DNA from 2 places in the Capsulimonas sp. genome. Region 2 is predicted to be linked to the other one. Evidence: riboswitches for the same ligand, from Rfam matches in the RefSeq annotation. Region 2 holds a riboswitch; the other holds the start of a gene.
What was found. Region 2 has a riboswitch for cyclic di-GMP ahead of flgM (flagellar biosynthesis anti-sigma factor FlgM). Riboswitches for the same ligand answer to the same signal wherever they lie in the genome.

Region 1 (5,752 bases), on a different contig from region 2:
CTGACGCGGCCTCCAGATCGCGGGTGCGCTCCTCGACAATGGTTTCCAGGCATTCACACGAACGGCGCAGCGATTCTTCCGCCCAAATGCGCGCCTCTTCTTCTCGCCGCATTCGTCGCCGCATCCGCTCGTAAAAAGCGGCCAGATAAGCGGCCGCAACACCGGTGATAAGCCCGACTGTGACAATCCCGATCACATGCGACTGCCAGTTGCTAAGATTGGGCGTCAGCGCATGTTCGACGGTTTCACAGAGGGCGGCGCAAAGCGCAGCCACGAGCCCTGTGCCGAGGACACGCCGTTTCGGCCATAAAACGCTGGGCGTTGAGGTATTCATGAAGAGATTCCTGGACTTGGCTCTCGGCCTGCGGACGTATCCGCCTCACGCGACTGAGTGGGGCCGAACAGCGCCTCCAGCGGCGCCGTGTCCAGTCCTCCCGGCGCGGGCGGCAGGCTCAAAACATGGTCCGCCAGACCTGACAGTCGCACCATGGGAGCTGTCGGGTGGACACAGTCGAGCTTCAGTGCATCGGGAAAGACGGCGACTGCGTACACGGGCGACTGGCTGTCGCAGTCCACCAGATAATGCTGCGCCGCCTTGCGGTTTCGCTTCAGCTGTTTCGTGACGCTGCTGCGCAGCGGCTGCCGCACGCCGTCATCGTGCAGCCGAAACCAGGCATCGCCGTGACACGCGTAATGCCCGGTGAACGTCTTCACTTCGACGACCAGAACACCGAACGGGCCGACCACGATCAGGTCGGCGTCCCCCTGGTGCGTGCCGGGGACGACGAAGTTGGAGATACAGGAATATCCGTCGGGAAGCGCCAGCAGCGCCGCGAGCGCCGCTTCTTCCCCTTCCGCGCCGCGCAGATAACGGTTGTAGTTGCGCATCGCCTTGACGCCGATATTGACGCCGCCGAGCGCAAGAAACGCCGCCGCCGCAAAGCCGTAGCCGCCAAAGTAAGCGGCCTGAGTCCACAGAAGCACGCCGCCCCCCACCCCGGAAACCGCAAGCGCGCCTTCGATGCGCATGACCTTGTCCGCATAACGCGCATGACGAATCACATTCATATGTTTATTGTCGGCATGAAGGAGGCAGGGCTCAAGAGCACTTTTCTGGCAATTTATAGGACATTTTGGCTCACCGGGAGCCATAACGGACAAAACGCCCGAGCCTCTTCCTAGAAGAGACCGGGCGTTCTATCATCTATTTCACGCACTCGCACCTTCGGAAACGTGGCTGCCATGCCGGGGCCGCCCAACGGCGGTCCAGTTATAGGCCCATGCGCTTTGCGTCCTCCCCTTTCGGAGAGTTTGCCTTTGTCGAGCAGCGATTGGTGGGTTATGGTGATTTCATTATAGGATGTTTACGGGGATTTGCTCACCCGTATTTTTACCAGGATTATGCGTAAGCCCACATCTGGAAGATGTGGGCTAGGCTGAGGCAAAACCAGCTGAAGCAGGTTAGGATGATGAGTGACGTTTGCGTGCCCCAAGAGTCTGCTTTAGCTGACTTCGCCCCAGCCTAGCCTACAGCCTTCCAGCTGTAGGAGGATTGCGCATCTTACGCGTACGGCCCCACCTTGGCCTTGGCGTAGATCATATTCAGCAGATTGACGGCATCCCGCGCGCCTTCGGCGGCGACCTGGGGCGGACGTCCTTCGCGCACGGCGAGAACGAAATCCCGAATGTTGCCGTAATGCCCATCGCCGACGAGAGCCGCCGGGTCCTTCGAGGTATTGGACTGCGTCTCAGCGGAGCCGCTCAGATCGCCGAACTCGTCTTCATAAGGGTCTTTGGTAGTAAAATGCGCCAGATGGTCGCCCACCAGCATCGCGCTGCCCTTGGTCCCGCTGACATCGATCCGCTCGGGAAAACCGTCGTACGCCAGGGTGGTCATGGTGATCGTCCCCAGCGCGCCGTTTTGGAACCGCACGGTGGCGACGCCCAGAGTCTCGCCTTCGATGGTCCGGTGGAATCCCGGCGTCAAAGTCGCCGAAAGAACTTCCTCGACCGGGCCGGCCAGCCACTGGACTTTGTCGAGGCTATGAATGCCCTGGTTGGAGAAGACGCCTGCATCCAGCGCCCACGTGCCGCGCCAGTCGCCACTGTCGTAATACTCCTGGCTTCGATACCACTTGGTCTCCGCGCACGCGAGCACGATCTCGCCAAAGGCGCCCGACTCCACCGCACGCTTCACCTTGCGCGCCGCCGGCGAAAACCGCTCCTGAAACACGCCGCCATAAGTGACGCCCGCCGCCTTCGCCGCCGCAATCGCCTCATCCACGGCGTCGATCCAAACATCCAGCGGCTTCTCAGACAAAATATGCTTGCCCGCCCGCGCCGCCTGCGTCGCCATTCGGCCATGCAGCCCGCTCGGCGTGCAAAGCGTCACCGAATCGATCTCGGGGCTGGCGATCATCTCATCAAACGACTCAAAGACCTTGCAGCCGTACTTGCCCGCAAACTCCTCGGCCCGGCCGCGCACGACATCCGTCGTCCCCGCCAGCCGCGCCAATCCTTCTTCCTCCAAGCGCCGCAGCGCGTCCCCATGTGTTCCCGAAATCACGCCACATCCCACGACGCCCACTCGCAAAGGCTCCATAAACGCCCTCCCTGCCCAGTCAGTCTTGCGCTCTTCACACGCTGACCGACAGTTAGGCGGCGATGACGCGTTGTCCTGCGCGAATGGTTCGAGGGAACCTATATTCGTGGTCACGACCTTTAAATCCATTGAGCAGCGTTCACTTCAGCGCGATCACGATTGCCTTATCGGGGTGCGTTACATAATTCCAACGATGCTCTCGCCAGCGCACTGTGACCTTTCCCGAAAACTTCGGCCGTATGGTTGCCCTAACGAGTTTTGAGTTACGCCATTCCAGATCGACGCCATATCCGCCGCGTGCGCGCACGCCCTTGATTTGCCCATCCGGCCAGGCGCTAGGCAAGGCAGGCAAAAGATGCAGTTCGCCGGTGTGGCTCTGCAGGAGCATTTCCACAACTCCGGCGACAAAGCCAAAATTGCCATCGATCTGAAACGGCGGATGCGCGTCGAACAGGTTCGCATAAACCCCGCCCCCGCCTTCGTAATTGGTCCCGGCGTCCTTCGTGAGACGCAGCGCATCTTGTATCAAACGATACGCATGGTCGCCGTCGGCAAGACGCGCCCATGCGGCGATTTTCCAGGCAAGGCTCCAGCCCGTGCCGTCGTCCCCCCGAATTTCGAGAGAACGCCGCGCCGCGGCAAACAGATCGGGTGTTTGACGAGTGATCTGGCTGCTGGGATAGAGTCCATACAGGTGCGATATATGTCGGTGATTCTGGTCCGGCGCCTGCGCATCCCAATCTTCAAACCACTCCTGCAGCTGGCCCTGCGCTCCGATCTGCATGGGAGCCAATTTCGACCGTACGCCGTGAACCGTCTCTCGAAACTGGGGATCGACGCCCAGGACCTCCGATGCTTTGACGCAGGCGTCGAAGAGATCGCGTAAAATCTGCATGTCCATCGTAGGGCCGGCGCATACCGCCGCGTCGGGGTGGTGCTGATGTTCCGGAGAGAGCGACGGGCATGTCACCAGCCACTGATGTGTCGGCTCCGCCACCAGCGTCGCGATGAAGAACTCGGCGGCCCCCTTCATCGCGGGATAATGCTTCGAGAGCGCCGACTTGTCGCCCGTGAAAAGATAATGCTCCCACAGATGGAGACAAAGCCATGCGCCGCCGGTCGGCCACATTCCGGCTCCCCAGTAGTCACACGGAGCGGTCGCGCGCCATCCGTCTGTATTGTGGTGGCATACCCAGCCGGGCGCGCCATACTGCTTTTGCGCGGTTGACTTGCCTGCCTCGGCAAGCTCCATCACCAGAGCAAACAGCGGCTCATGACACTCGGGCAGCGCAATCTTCTCCGCCGCCCAGTAGTTCATCTCAAAATTGATGTTGGTTGTGTACTTCGAATCCCAGGGAGGGCTTATCGAATCGTTCCACAATCCCTGGAGAGTCGCCGGCTGGCCTCCACGTCGTGAGCAAGAGATGAGGAGATACCGGCCATAATGGAAATAGAGCGATGCGAGATCAGGATCTTCGCCCCGGCCGAAAGCCAAAATTCTCTGGTCCGTCGCCTCGTTGCTTGCCTTTTTACCAAGACGGAATTCCACACGGTCAAACAGCCGCTTGTGCGAAGCGATGTGGTCGCGCCGGAGATCCGCGTAATGCCGCTTCTGTGCCGCCGCCAGATATCGATGAGCGCGAGCCGGCGCATCGCCGCTGACATCCCGGTAATTCTTGTAACTGGTGGCAAGCGAAACCAGTATCGTGACCGAGTCCGCGTGCGACACAACAAGCCCGTCGGCGTCGGCGGTTAACGTTCCCCCCTGCGGGATGTGCCGCGCCAGACCAGAAAACCGGACGGCGCCCTCAAGGCCCTTGGAATCCCCGGAGACACCCTCGATAGTGACGTCCGCTCCCATTGCGCCTACGGTACATTTTTGAGGACTGCCGAACTTGGCGCGATAAGAAATGCGGCCCGGTTTATCGGCGGTGAGCCGAATGACCAGAACCTGATCCGGCTCGCTCACCAGGTATTCGCGGCGGTAAGAAACACCGCCCGAGACATAAGTCGTCGTGGCGATGGCCGTTGTCAGGTCAAGATCGCGGCGATAGTCCTGGATTTCGTCCACCCCTTCCGTGAACGTCAAGGAGAGATCGCCAAACGTCTGATAGGGCATTTGCGCCCAGGGACGGCCGATAAAGTGTTTACTGAAAAGGTCCTGAGCAGTTTTATAATCGCCGGCAAAGACCGCCTTGCGGATTTCGGGCAGAGCTTGCAGACCCTCGGGATTTGCGTAGTCGTGCGGCTGCCCCGCCCAGAGCGTGCTCTCGTTCAGCTGAATACGCTCTTCAGGGGCGCCGCCAAACACCATTGCGCCGATGCGCCCGTTACCGAGAGGCAGCGCTTCTGTCCAGACTGTCGCGGGCTTCGGGTACCAGAGCCGCTGTGGTTCAGAAGGAGTGCTGTCGGCAGGAGATCGTGTCCCCTTGTTTTCCGCGTTTGCGGGATTGTCCGCGCCGAGCGCCTCAACGGCAATTGCCGGCACTGCCGCGGCGAGCAAGGCCGACTTAAGAAGGTCACGTCGATTCATTAGCATTTTCTCAACAAAGCTGCAACTAATCCGCTCAACGACAGGTTCAACGACAATGGGAATGGCGTGAATGGTCTCCCCCTCCCCGGCGAATCCGCATGCTGGGAAAGGGGAAACTTGGCGAAGCGCGAGAATAGGGATTAACGCCTTCGCAGCACCAGCGCCGCGAGATTGATGGGTTTCCAGGTCGCCGCATCCGCAGGCCGAATGGTCAGCGTATAGTCTCCCGCCGCTGCGACGTTCAATGGACCGCCGGAGACATCGACGTATTTTTCCCAATCCCCGGTCGCCGGAGCGGTCAGCGACACATCGCTTCCAACGCCGGTGACGAGAACACGGGAGCCGTCGGGTGAGGCGGTCTTCGTCGTGATGTCGTATGCGCCGGGTGCGTCAAAATGCACCTTCCAGGAAACAGTGTCCGTGGCGCTACTCCAGTAGCCGAGATTGGGCGTGGATCCGCCCTGCGCCACGATTCCTCCGGTCACCGCGGCGGCGTCAGGAATGAGCGTCAGAGAGCCATCCGCGGCGGGGCGCACAGGCTCCACAACCTCCGCAACCTCCGTGAACGGAACGGGCTTAAGACCGCCCCCGCGAATCTGAAGGGTGTAGACATAATC
Region 2 (6,417 bases):
TTTGAAAGAACGGATCACATGACCAGGATGACATCAAAGAAGCCGCGCACGAAAAAGCAACGAGTGATCCAGTTTCTTGTAAACGTTCTGGCGGTTCCGTGTCTGATATACATCGCGCTGCTGACATATCTGTACTTCAATCAGCGCGAACTGATCTTCCCGGGGTCCGCCTCACAATATCAAGAGGGTGGCTGGGTTTCAGCGCCGCCGCCAGGGTGCGAAAGCACAACGCTTCCCATGAAGCAGGGAAACATTGCAGCAATCTTCGCCCATGCCCTCAAGTCTGATGGGCAGGTTAGCGCTGATGACGCTCACTCCCCTACAGTGATCTATTTTTATGGGAACGGTGGATCGATCGCCAGCAGCTTGGACCAGGTTCGCCGCTTTCAGCGATTGGGATGCAACGTCATTGTTCCCGATTACCAGGGGTTCGGCATGAGCGGTGGGACGGCTTCCGAGGCGGGATGTTACGCAGCTGCGGACGCAGCATACCGTTACGCGCTTGGCAGAAAAGATGTGGATCCGAAGAAGCTGGTATTCGCGGGATGGTCAATCGGCTCCGCTGTCGCAATCGATCTCGCCTCGAAGCACCCCTGCGCGGCGCTGATGACCTTCAGCGCCTTTACAAGCATGGCCGAGATGGCGAATAGCCAGTATCCCATCGTGCCGCTTCCGATGATCCGTGTTATTCTGAAGCACAAATTCCTCAGTGAAGAGAAGATACGACGCGTACGCTGCCCCGTGCTGATCGGCCACAGCCACGCCGATAAGTTTGTTCCCTACGCAATGGCGGATCGCCTCGCCGCGAATGCTGGAGGCCCCGTAACGCGTTTGACAACGACGAGCAGCGATCACTCCGATTTCTTTCGCAATGATAACGATTTCGTCTTTGAAACCGCCGACAAATTCATTCTGCAGAACGTACATTAGTGTGACGCTGGCGCTGAGGGGCGAGCGGTGCAGGATTTCCCGTCCCGCGCTCCGAATTAAGCTCGTATGTATGCACGCCATCGCGCCCGCTTCGCTCTCGCGGCCATTCTTCTGCTTTCACTTGCCCTTCGACTCTGGGGCATCGGCTGGGGCCTTCCTAGTTCAACGCACTATTTCAGCTACCATCCCGATGAAACCGTCGTTCTTGGGTATTCGCTGGGGATGAACTCTCTGCAAGGCAAGCTGCTCCCGCACTTCTACAATTACGGATCCCTTCAACTCTACCTCGTCAACTTCGCAAATACCCTCGCCGTGATGTTTGGGGCGGCGCCAAGTCTGGCGCCCGACCCGGTGGCGCATCCGGAGCAGTTCGCGCAATTGTATCTGATCGGCAGAATACTAAGCGCGCTTATGGGTATGGGGACAGTTGTGGCGATCTATGGAGTTGGACAAACGCTTTGGAACCGCCGAGTGGGACTTGCGGCGGCGATGCTGCTGGCAATCGCGCCGATGCACGCGCAGCACTCCCACTGGCTGACGGTCGATGTCCCGGGGACGTTCTGGGCGACCCTTTCGCTCCTTTTCGCCGCACGGTTATTGAAAAGCGAGCGTTTCTCCTGGAAGCCGCTCATTTGGTCCGCGATCTTCGCCGGTTTAGCGGCGGCGACCAAGTATAACCTCGCGCTTGCTCTGCTGCCCCTGCTGGCGTCACTTTATCTGCGTGGGCGTTCCGAGCGGCGCCAGGCGGCGTTGGGAGCTGTGGCGGCCATTGGAGGCTTTGCAGCGGCGTTCGTGGCCGGATGCCCGGGCGCAATCCTGGAAAACGCCAAGTTTATCGCCGATATCCGCTATGAAGCGCTGCATGTGTCCCAGCAGCCCGGCGACACGTTCACCAACACCGGCAGCGGTTTCATCTACCATATCGTCACCAACTTAAGCGCCGGCCTCGGATGGCCGCTGCTGCTGGCGGCTCTCGCCTCTCTTGTGTGGGCTGGCCGCAGACGCGCTCAAGGCGACGGTCTCCTCGCCGCATTCGCCCTCCCCTACTACCTTCTCATCGGCCTCGCGGCCGTGCGATACGCACGCTATGCTCTGCCGCTGATTCCTCTTCTGTGTTTGTGGACTGGACGAGCGATCGCTGAGATTGGTGAGTCGACGGCGGCAAGTCAAAGGCGTTTAATTTTAGCAAGCGCACTTATCACCAGCGCGCTTACTTTTATATGGACGATAATTTTACTGCTTCCTATGTCTCAGACCGATCCGCGCGATCGCGCGATCGCGTGGACACAAAGCCAGTCGGCATTGGGCGCTCAGGCCATGTTTCCTACAATGCCCTGGTTCCAGACCGCGCCGCTCAGTCCATACTTCACGGCGCCGCGTCCCGGCGCCTGGAAACAGCTCACTCCACCGCAGGAAGTAAATAGAATTATTTATCAAGATAAGGATTGGGATGTCACCCTCTTACAGCAGCAGCGTCCTACTTTCGTCATCTTGAGCCAGTACGACACTCAGGACGCCGTGCGTCTCAACAATGCGGACGCCGCACAATACTTCGGCGCTCTGCGCGCGGATTATCGGGTAGGGGCGCAATTCGGAGGATATCGCCTGTTTGGCGAGCAGATCACGCCATTTCCGCATGACATGCTTTACGCCAATCCCGCCATTACGATTTACATCAAAAAATAAAATAATTGCCCCATGCCTGCATGTCTGTATCGCAAGTGTATGGAACAAGGCCGTTCCTGGGGCATAATAAAGAGTGCGGCTTCGCCGCGACGGAGAATTAGGAACGACTTATGACTTATTGCTTGGGGATTCACACGCGCCACGGTCTGGTAATGGCCTCCGACTCACGAACAAACGCCGGTTATGACCAGGTCAACGTCACGCGCAAGATGCATACGTTTGTCCTTCCCGGCGAGCGAGCCTTTATCCTGCTTTGCAGCGGGAGCCTTTCTCTGACCCAGTCCATCATTACGCTGCTCGGACGCGATTTCGATCTGGGTAAAGGCCTGGCGTCGGTGGCGAATATGTACGACGCCGCCCGTGAGATCGGCGAGCAGGTGCGTCGAGTGTCCGAGATGGACCGCGCGGCGCTGGAGCGCGACGAGCTGCGCTACAACGTGCACTTCCTGCTCGGCGGCCAGATCGCCGGACAGCCGCCGGATCTTTATCTGATCTACCCCCAGGGGAACCCCCTGCGCGCCACCGAAGACAGCCCGTTTTTGCAGATTGGAGAAGTGAAGTACGGTCGGCCGATCCTGGTGCGCGGCATCCGCTATCAGGAAACGCCACTGGAAGAAGCGGCGAAGTATGCGCTGATCTCGATCGATTCCACAATGCGCTCCAACGTGACTGTCGGCGCCCCGATCGATATCTGCATCTACCATCGTGACGAGCTGGACATCAACCACCGCCGGCGCATGACGGACAAGGATCCGGATCTGATTGAAATCCATCAGCAATGGGAGCAAACACTACGCAAAGGCGTTTCGGAGCTGCCGGAAATCGATTTCGATACCTACGGTCAAAAAATTTAGTATGCGCGCGGATCAAATCGGGCCGTTTTGACCATAAAAGAGGTTCCTGATCCGCGATTTTACGGGTTTACGTGAAAACTGGTATTATTGACATCTGGAAAAAATACTTTCTTGCCTATAATCTTAACGGAGCACTAAAGATTTTCCCGGCATATGCCGATGATGATATTGTCGCGATGATAAGGAGCGACAACAAAGGCAAACTCGTCGAAAGGCGAGGACGCAAAGCTAAGGGTCTACGGCAGATTTCCGCATTTCGCGCATTGAGCTCGACATGCTCTGCTATGACAGCCAAGCCGCCGCACCACCCGCGTTTGTATAGGCCGACATCACTGTCGTCTATCTAAGTATAGGGTAATTTGGGGGCATTAAAATGAAAATCTCTAACAACGAATCACTGCGGGCAGGACAGGTCTCATCGATCACACCGGCTCCGCGCGTCGCGGCTACGCCGCAAAACGGACCGACGGGAACCACAGGCACCCCGGCGGCCGAAGTACAGCTCTCGTCGCAGGCGCAAACGCTCTCCGCAGCTATGCAGGCGGTGAACGCCGCGCCCGAGACACGGGACGACTTGGTTACGAAACTGCAGAAGCAGATTTCGGACGGCACATATAAGGTCAGCGGCGCCGATATCGCCGATCAGATGGTGCGCCGAGCCCAGGCGGATCGAATCCGTTAAATTATGGACGCACTGCTAAGTGCGCTTATCGTTTAGCGGCCGTTGCAGGACCAGCTGCTGAAACAAACCGGGACTTGTCCGGCATACACGGTAATATTCGGTCTTTACAATGACGCATGAGCTTTTGCTCATGCGTCTTTTTCTTTGTCATCATCCCTTTTTCTTTGACGTCTCCCATGGTGTATACTCTATGCAGGGAGTTCGCAATCCCATGCCGAATTGAACGGCGTTGTGAGTTCGTCAGATAGGGGCAGTGTGTCATTGAATAAAGAGACCAAAGTATACGCGGTCGTCAACCAGAAGGGCGGCGTCGGCAAAACCACGACCGCCGTCAATCTCGCCGCAAGTCTCGCCCAGCTTGGAAAGCGTGTGCTGGTCGTCGATTGTGATCCACAGGGCAATGCGACAACAGGGCTTGGAATCGACAAAAGCGCCCTGGAGATGTCGATGTTCGACGTGCTGGTGGATGATGTCCCCATCGCAAAGATCGTTCAGAAGGACGTGACGGTGCCCGGACTGGATGTCGCGCCGGCGACACTGGATCTCAGCGGCGCCGAGATGGAGATGTTCTCGCAGCTATCGCGCGAAAGCACGCTCCGCCGCAGCTTGAAGCCTATTTTGGGCTCCTACGATTTTGTTCTGATCGACGGTCCTCCTTCCCTCGGTCTTCTCACGCTGAATATTCTGACCTGCGCCGACGCCGTGCTGATCCCGATCCAGTGCGAGTTCTACGCGCTGGAAGGCATCTCACAGCTCATGACGATCGTCGATCGGGTTCAGGCGCATCTCAATCCGCGTCTCGCCATCGGAATGGTCGTTTTGACGATGCATGACGAGCGGATCAACGTATCGCGTCAGGTGGTCAGCGAAGTCCGCGAGTATTTCGGCGATATCGTCGCCGAGACGATCGTTCCCCGCAACGTCCGGCTCAGTGAGGCGCCGAGCTTCGGGCAACCGATTTCCCTTTATGATCCCCGCTCCAAGGGGGCGCAGGCGTACGCAGATTTGGCCCAGGAGGTAGTGAGTATTGGAAAGAAGTAAGCCCGCAGAGAAAAGCCGTCTGGGGCGTGGCCTGTCATCGCTGATTCCCCCATCGGCGCGCCCAGCCGCGCCGCCTGCGGAAGAAAGCGTCAAACCAGTAGAAGTTAAGGAATCGAAGACGCCGGACAACCCGCAGGATACAGTTCAGCGCCTCGCTGTCACGAGTATCAAGGCGAATACGTTTCAGCCGCGTGATTCCTTTGATGACACCGCTCTGGAAGATCTTGCGAATTCGATCAGCGCGCATGGTATTTTGCAGCCGATTATGGTACGCGCTTCTGGCAAGAACAAGTACGAGCTCGTCGCCGGCGAGCGCCGCTTCCGCGCCGCCAAACGCGCCGGCCTTGAGTTTGTGCCGGCGATTGTCCGTGAGCTGACCGACGAAGAATCCCTCACCGTCGCTCTGATTGAGAATATTCAGCGCGAAGACTTGAACGCCATCGAAGCGGCGAAAGGCTATCGGCAGCTGCTCGATCAGTTCGGACTGACGCAAACGGAGCTCGCACGCCAGCTCGGCAAGGCGCAGCCGACGATCGCCAACGCCCTGCGCCTTCTGAAGCTGGATCTCGAAATGCAGGTCAGCATCTCCGACGGCCAAATGACCGAAGAGCACGGAAAAGCGCTGCTCTCCGTGCAGGACCCCGATCAGCGCGTGAAGCTTTGGGAGAAGGTCATCGCCAATCAGCTGAGCGTCGCCGAAACGCGGCGTTTGGCGCTGAAGATTACTCAGAACGGTGAAATCGAAGAAACGCCTCCCACCCCAGCTCGCGATGTTCACTGGATCGCCCTCGAAGACCGCTTGCGTTCGGCGTTCGGCATGAAAGTCGCTCTGCGCCCCTCCCCCAAAGGCGGCGGCACGCTGACAATCGATTTCTCCGATCCGGAAGAAGTCGAAGGTATTCTCGACCGCATTCGCTAAATTTCGGACTTCGACTGGTTTCATTCGCCGACGAATAATTTTCACTTGTTATTCGCCGGCGAATAATGAAAGGCGTATTTCGTGATTGCAGAAGTAATCTCCGTCGGCACCGAGCTTCTTCTCGGCCAGACCATCGACACCGACGCCGCCGCCGTCGCGCAGGCGCTCTCGCGGCAGGGCATCTCTATCTACCATCGCTCCACGGTCGGCGATAACATCGACCGCTTGACTGCCGAGCTCAAACAGGCGCTGGAGCGAGCGGACATCGTCATTACCATCGGCGGCCTTGGCCCGACCATGGACGA

Region 1: another riboswitch for cyclic di-GMP. It lies ahead of ABIZ35_RS05225 (nuclease-related domain-containing protein); the one in region 2 lies ahead of flgM (flagellar biosynthesis anti-sigma factor FlgM).

The regions. Positions count from the first base shown of each region.
Region 1 is NZ_JBDSQY010000075.1:704-6,455, forward strand. Features, by position in the region: partial or broken gene ABIZ35_RS05220 (PAS domain-containing protein) at 1-334, opposite strand, end outside; gene ABIZ35_RS05225 (nuclease-related domain-containing protein) at 331-1,068, opposite strand; cyclic di-GMP riboswitch class I at 1,225-1,326, opposite strand; gene ABIZ35_RS05230 (Gfo/Idh/MocA family oxidoreductase) at 1,562-2,602, opposite strand; gene ABIZ35_RS05235 (glycoside hydrolase family 95 protein) at 2,742-5,135, opposite strand; partial or broken gene ABIZ35_RS05240 (hypothetical protein) at 5,276-5,752, opposite strand, start outside.
Region 2 is NZ_JBDSQY010000224.1:258-6,674, forward strand. Features, by position in the region: gene ABIZ35_RS16585 (alpha/beta hydrolase) at 19-930, shown strand; gene ABIZ35_RS16590 (glycosyltransferase family 39 protein) at 997-2,616, shown strand; gene ABIZ35_RS16595 (peptidase) at 2,727-3,470, shown strand; cyclic di-GMP riboswitch class I at 3,658-3,774, shown strand; gene flgM (flagellar biosynthesis anti-sigma factor FlgM) at 3,844-4,152, shown strand; gene ABIZ35_RS16605 (ParA family protein) at 4,414-5,193, shown strand; gene ABIZ35_RS16610 (ParB/RepB/Spo0J family partition protein) at 5,180-6,112, shown strand; gene ABIZ35_RS16615 (competence/damage-inducible protein A) at 6,194-6,417, shown strand, end outside.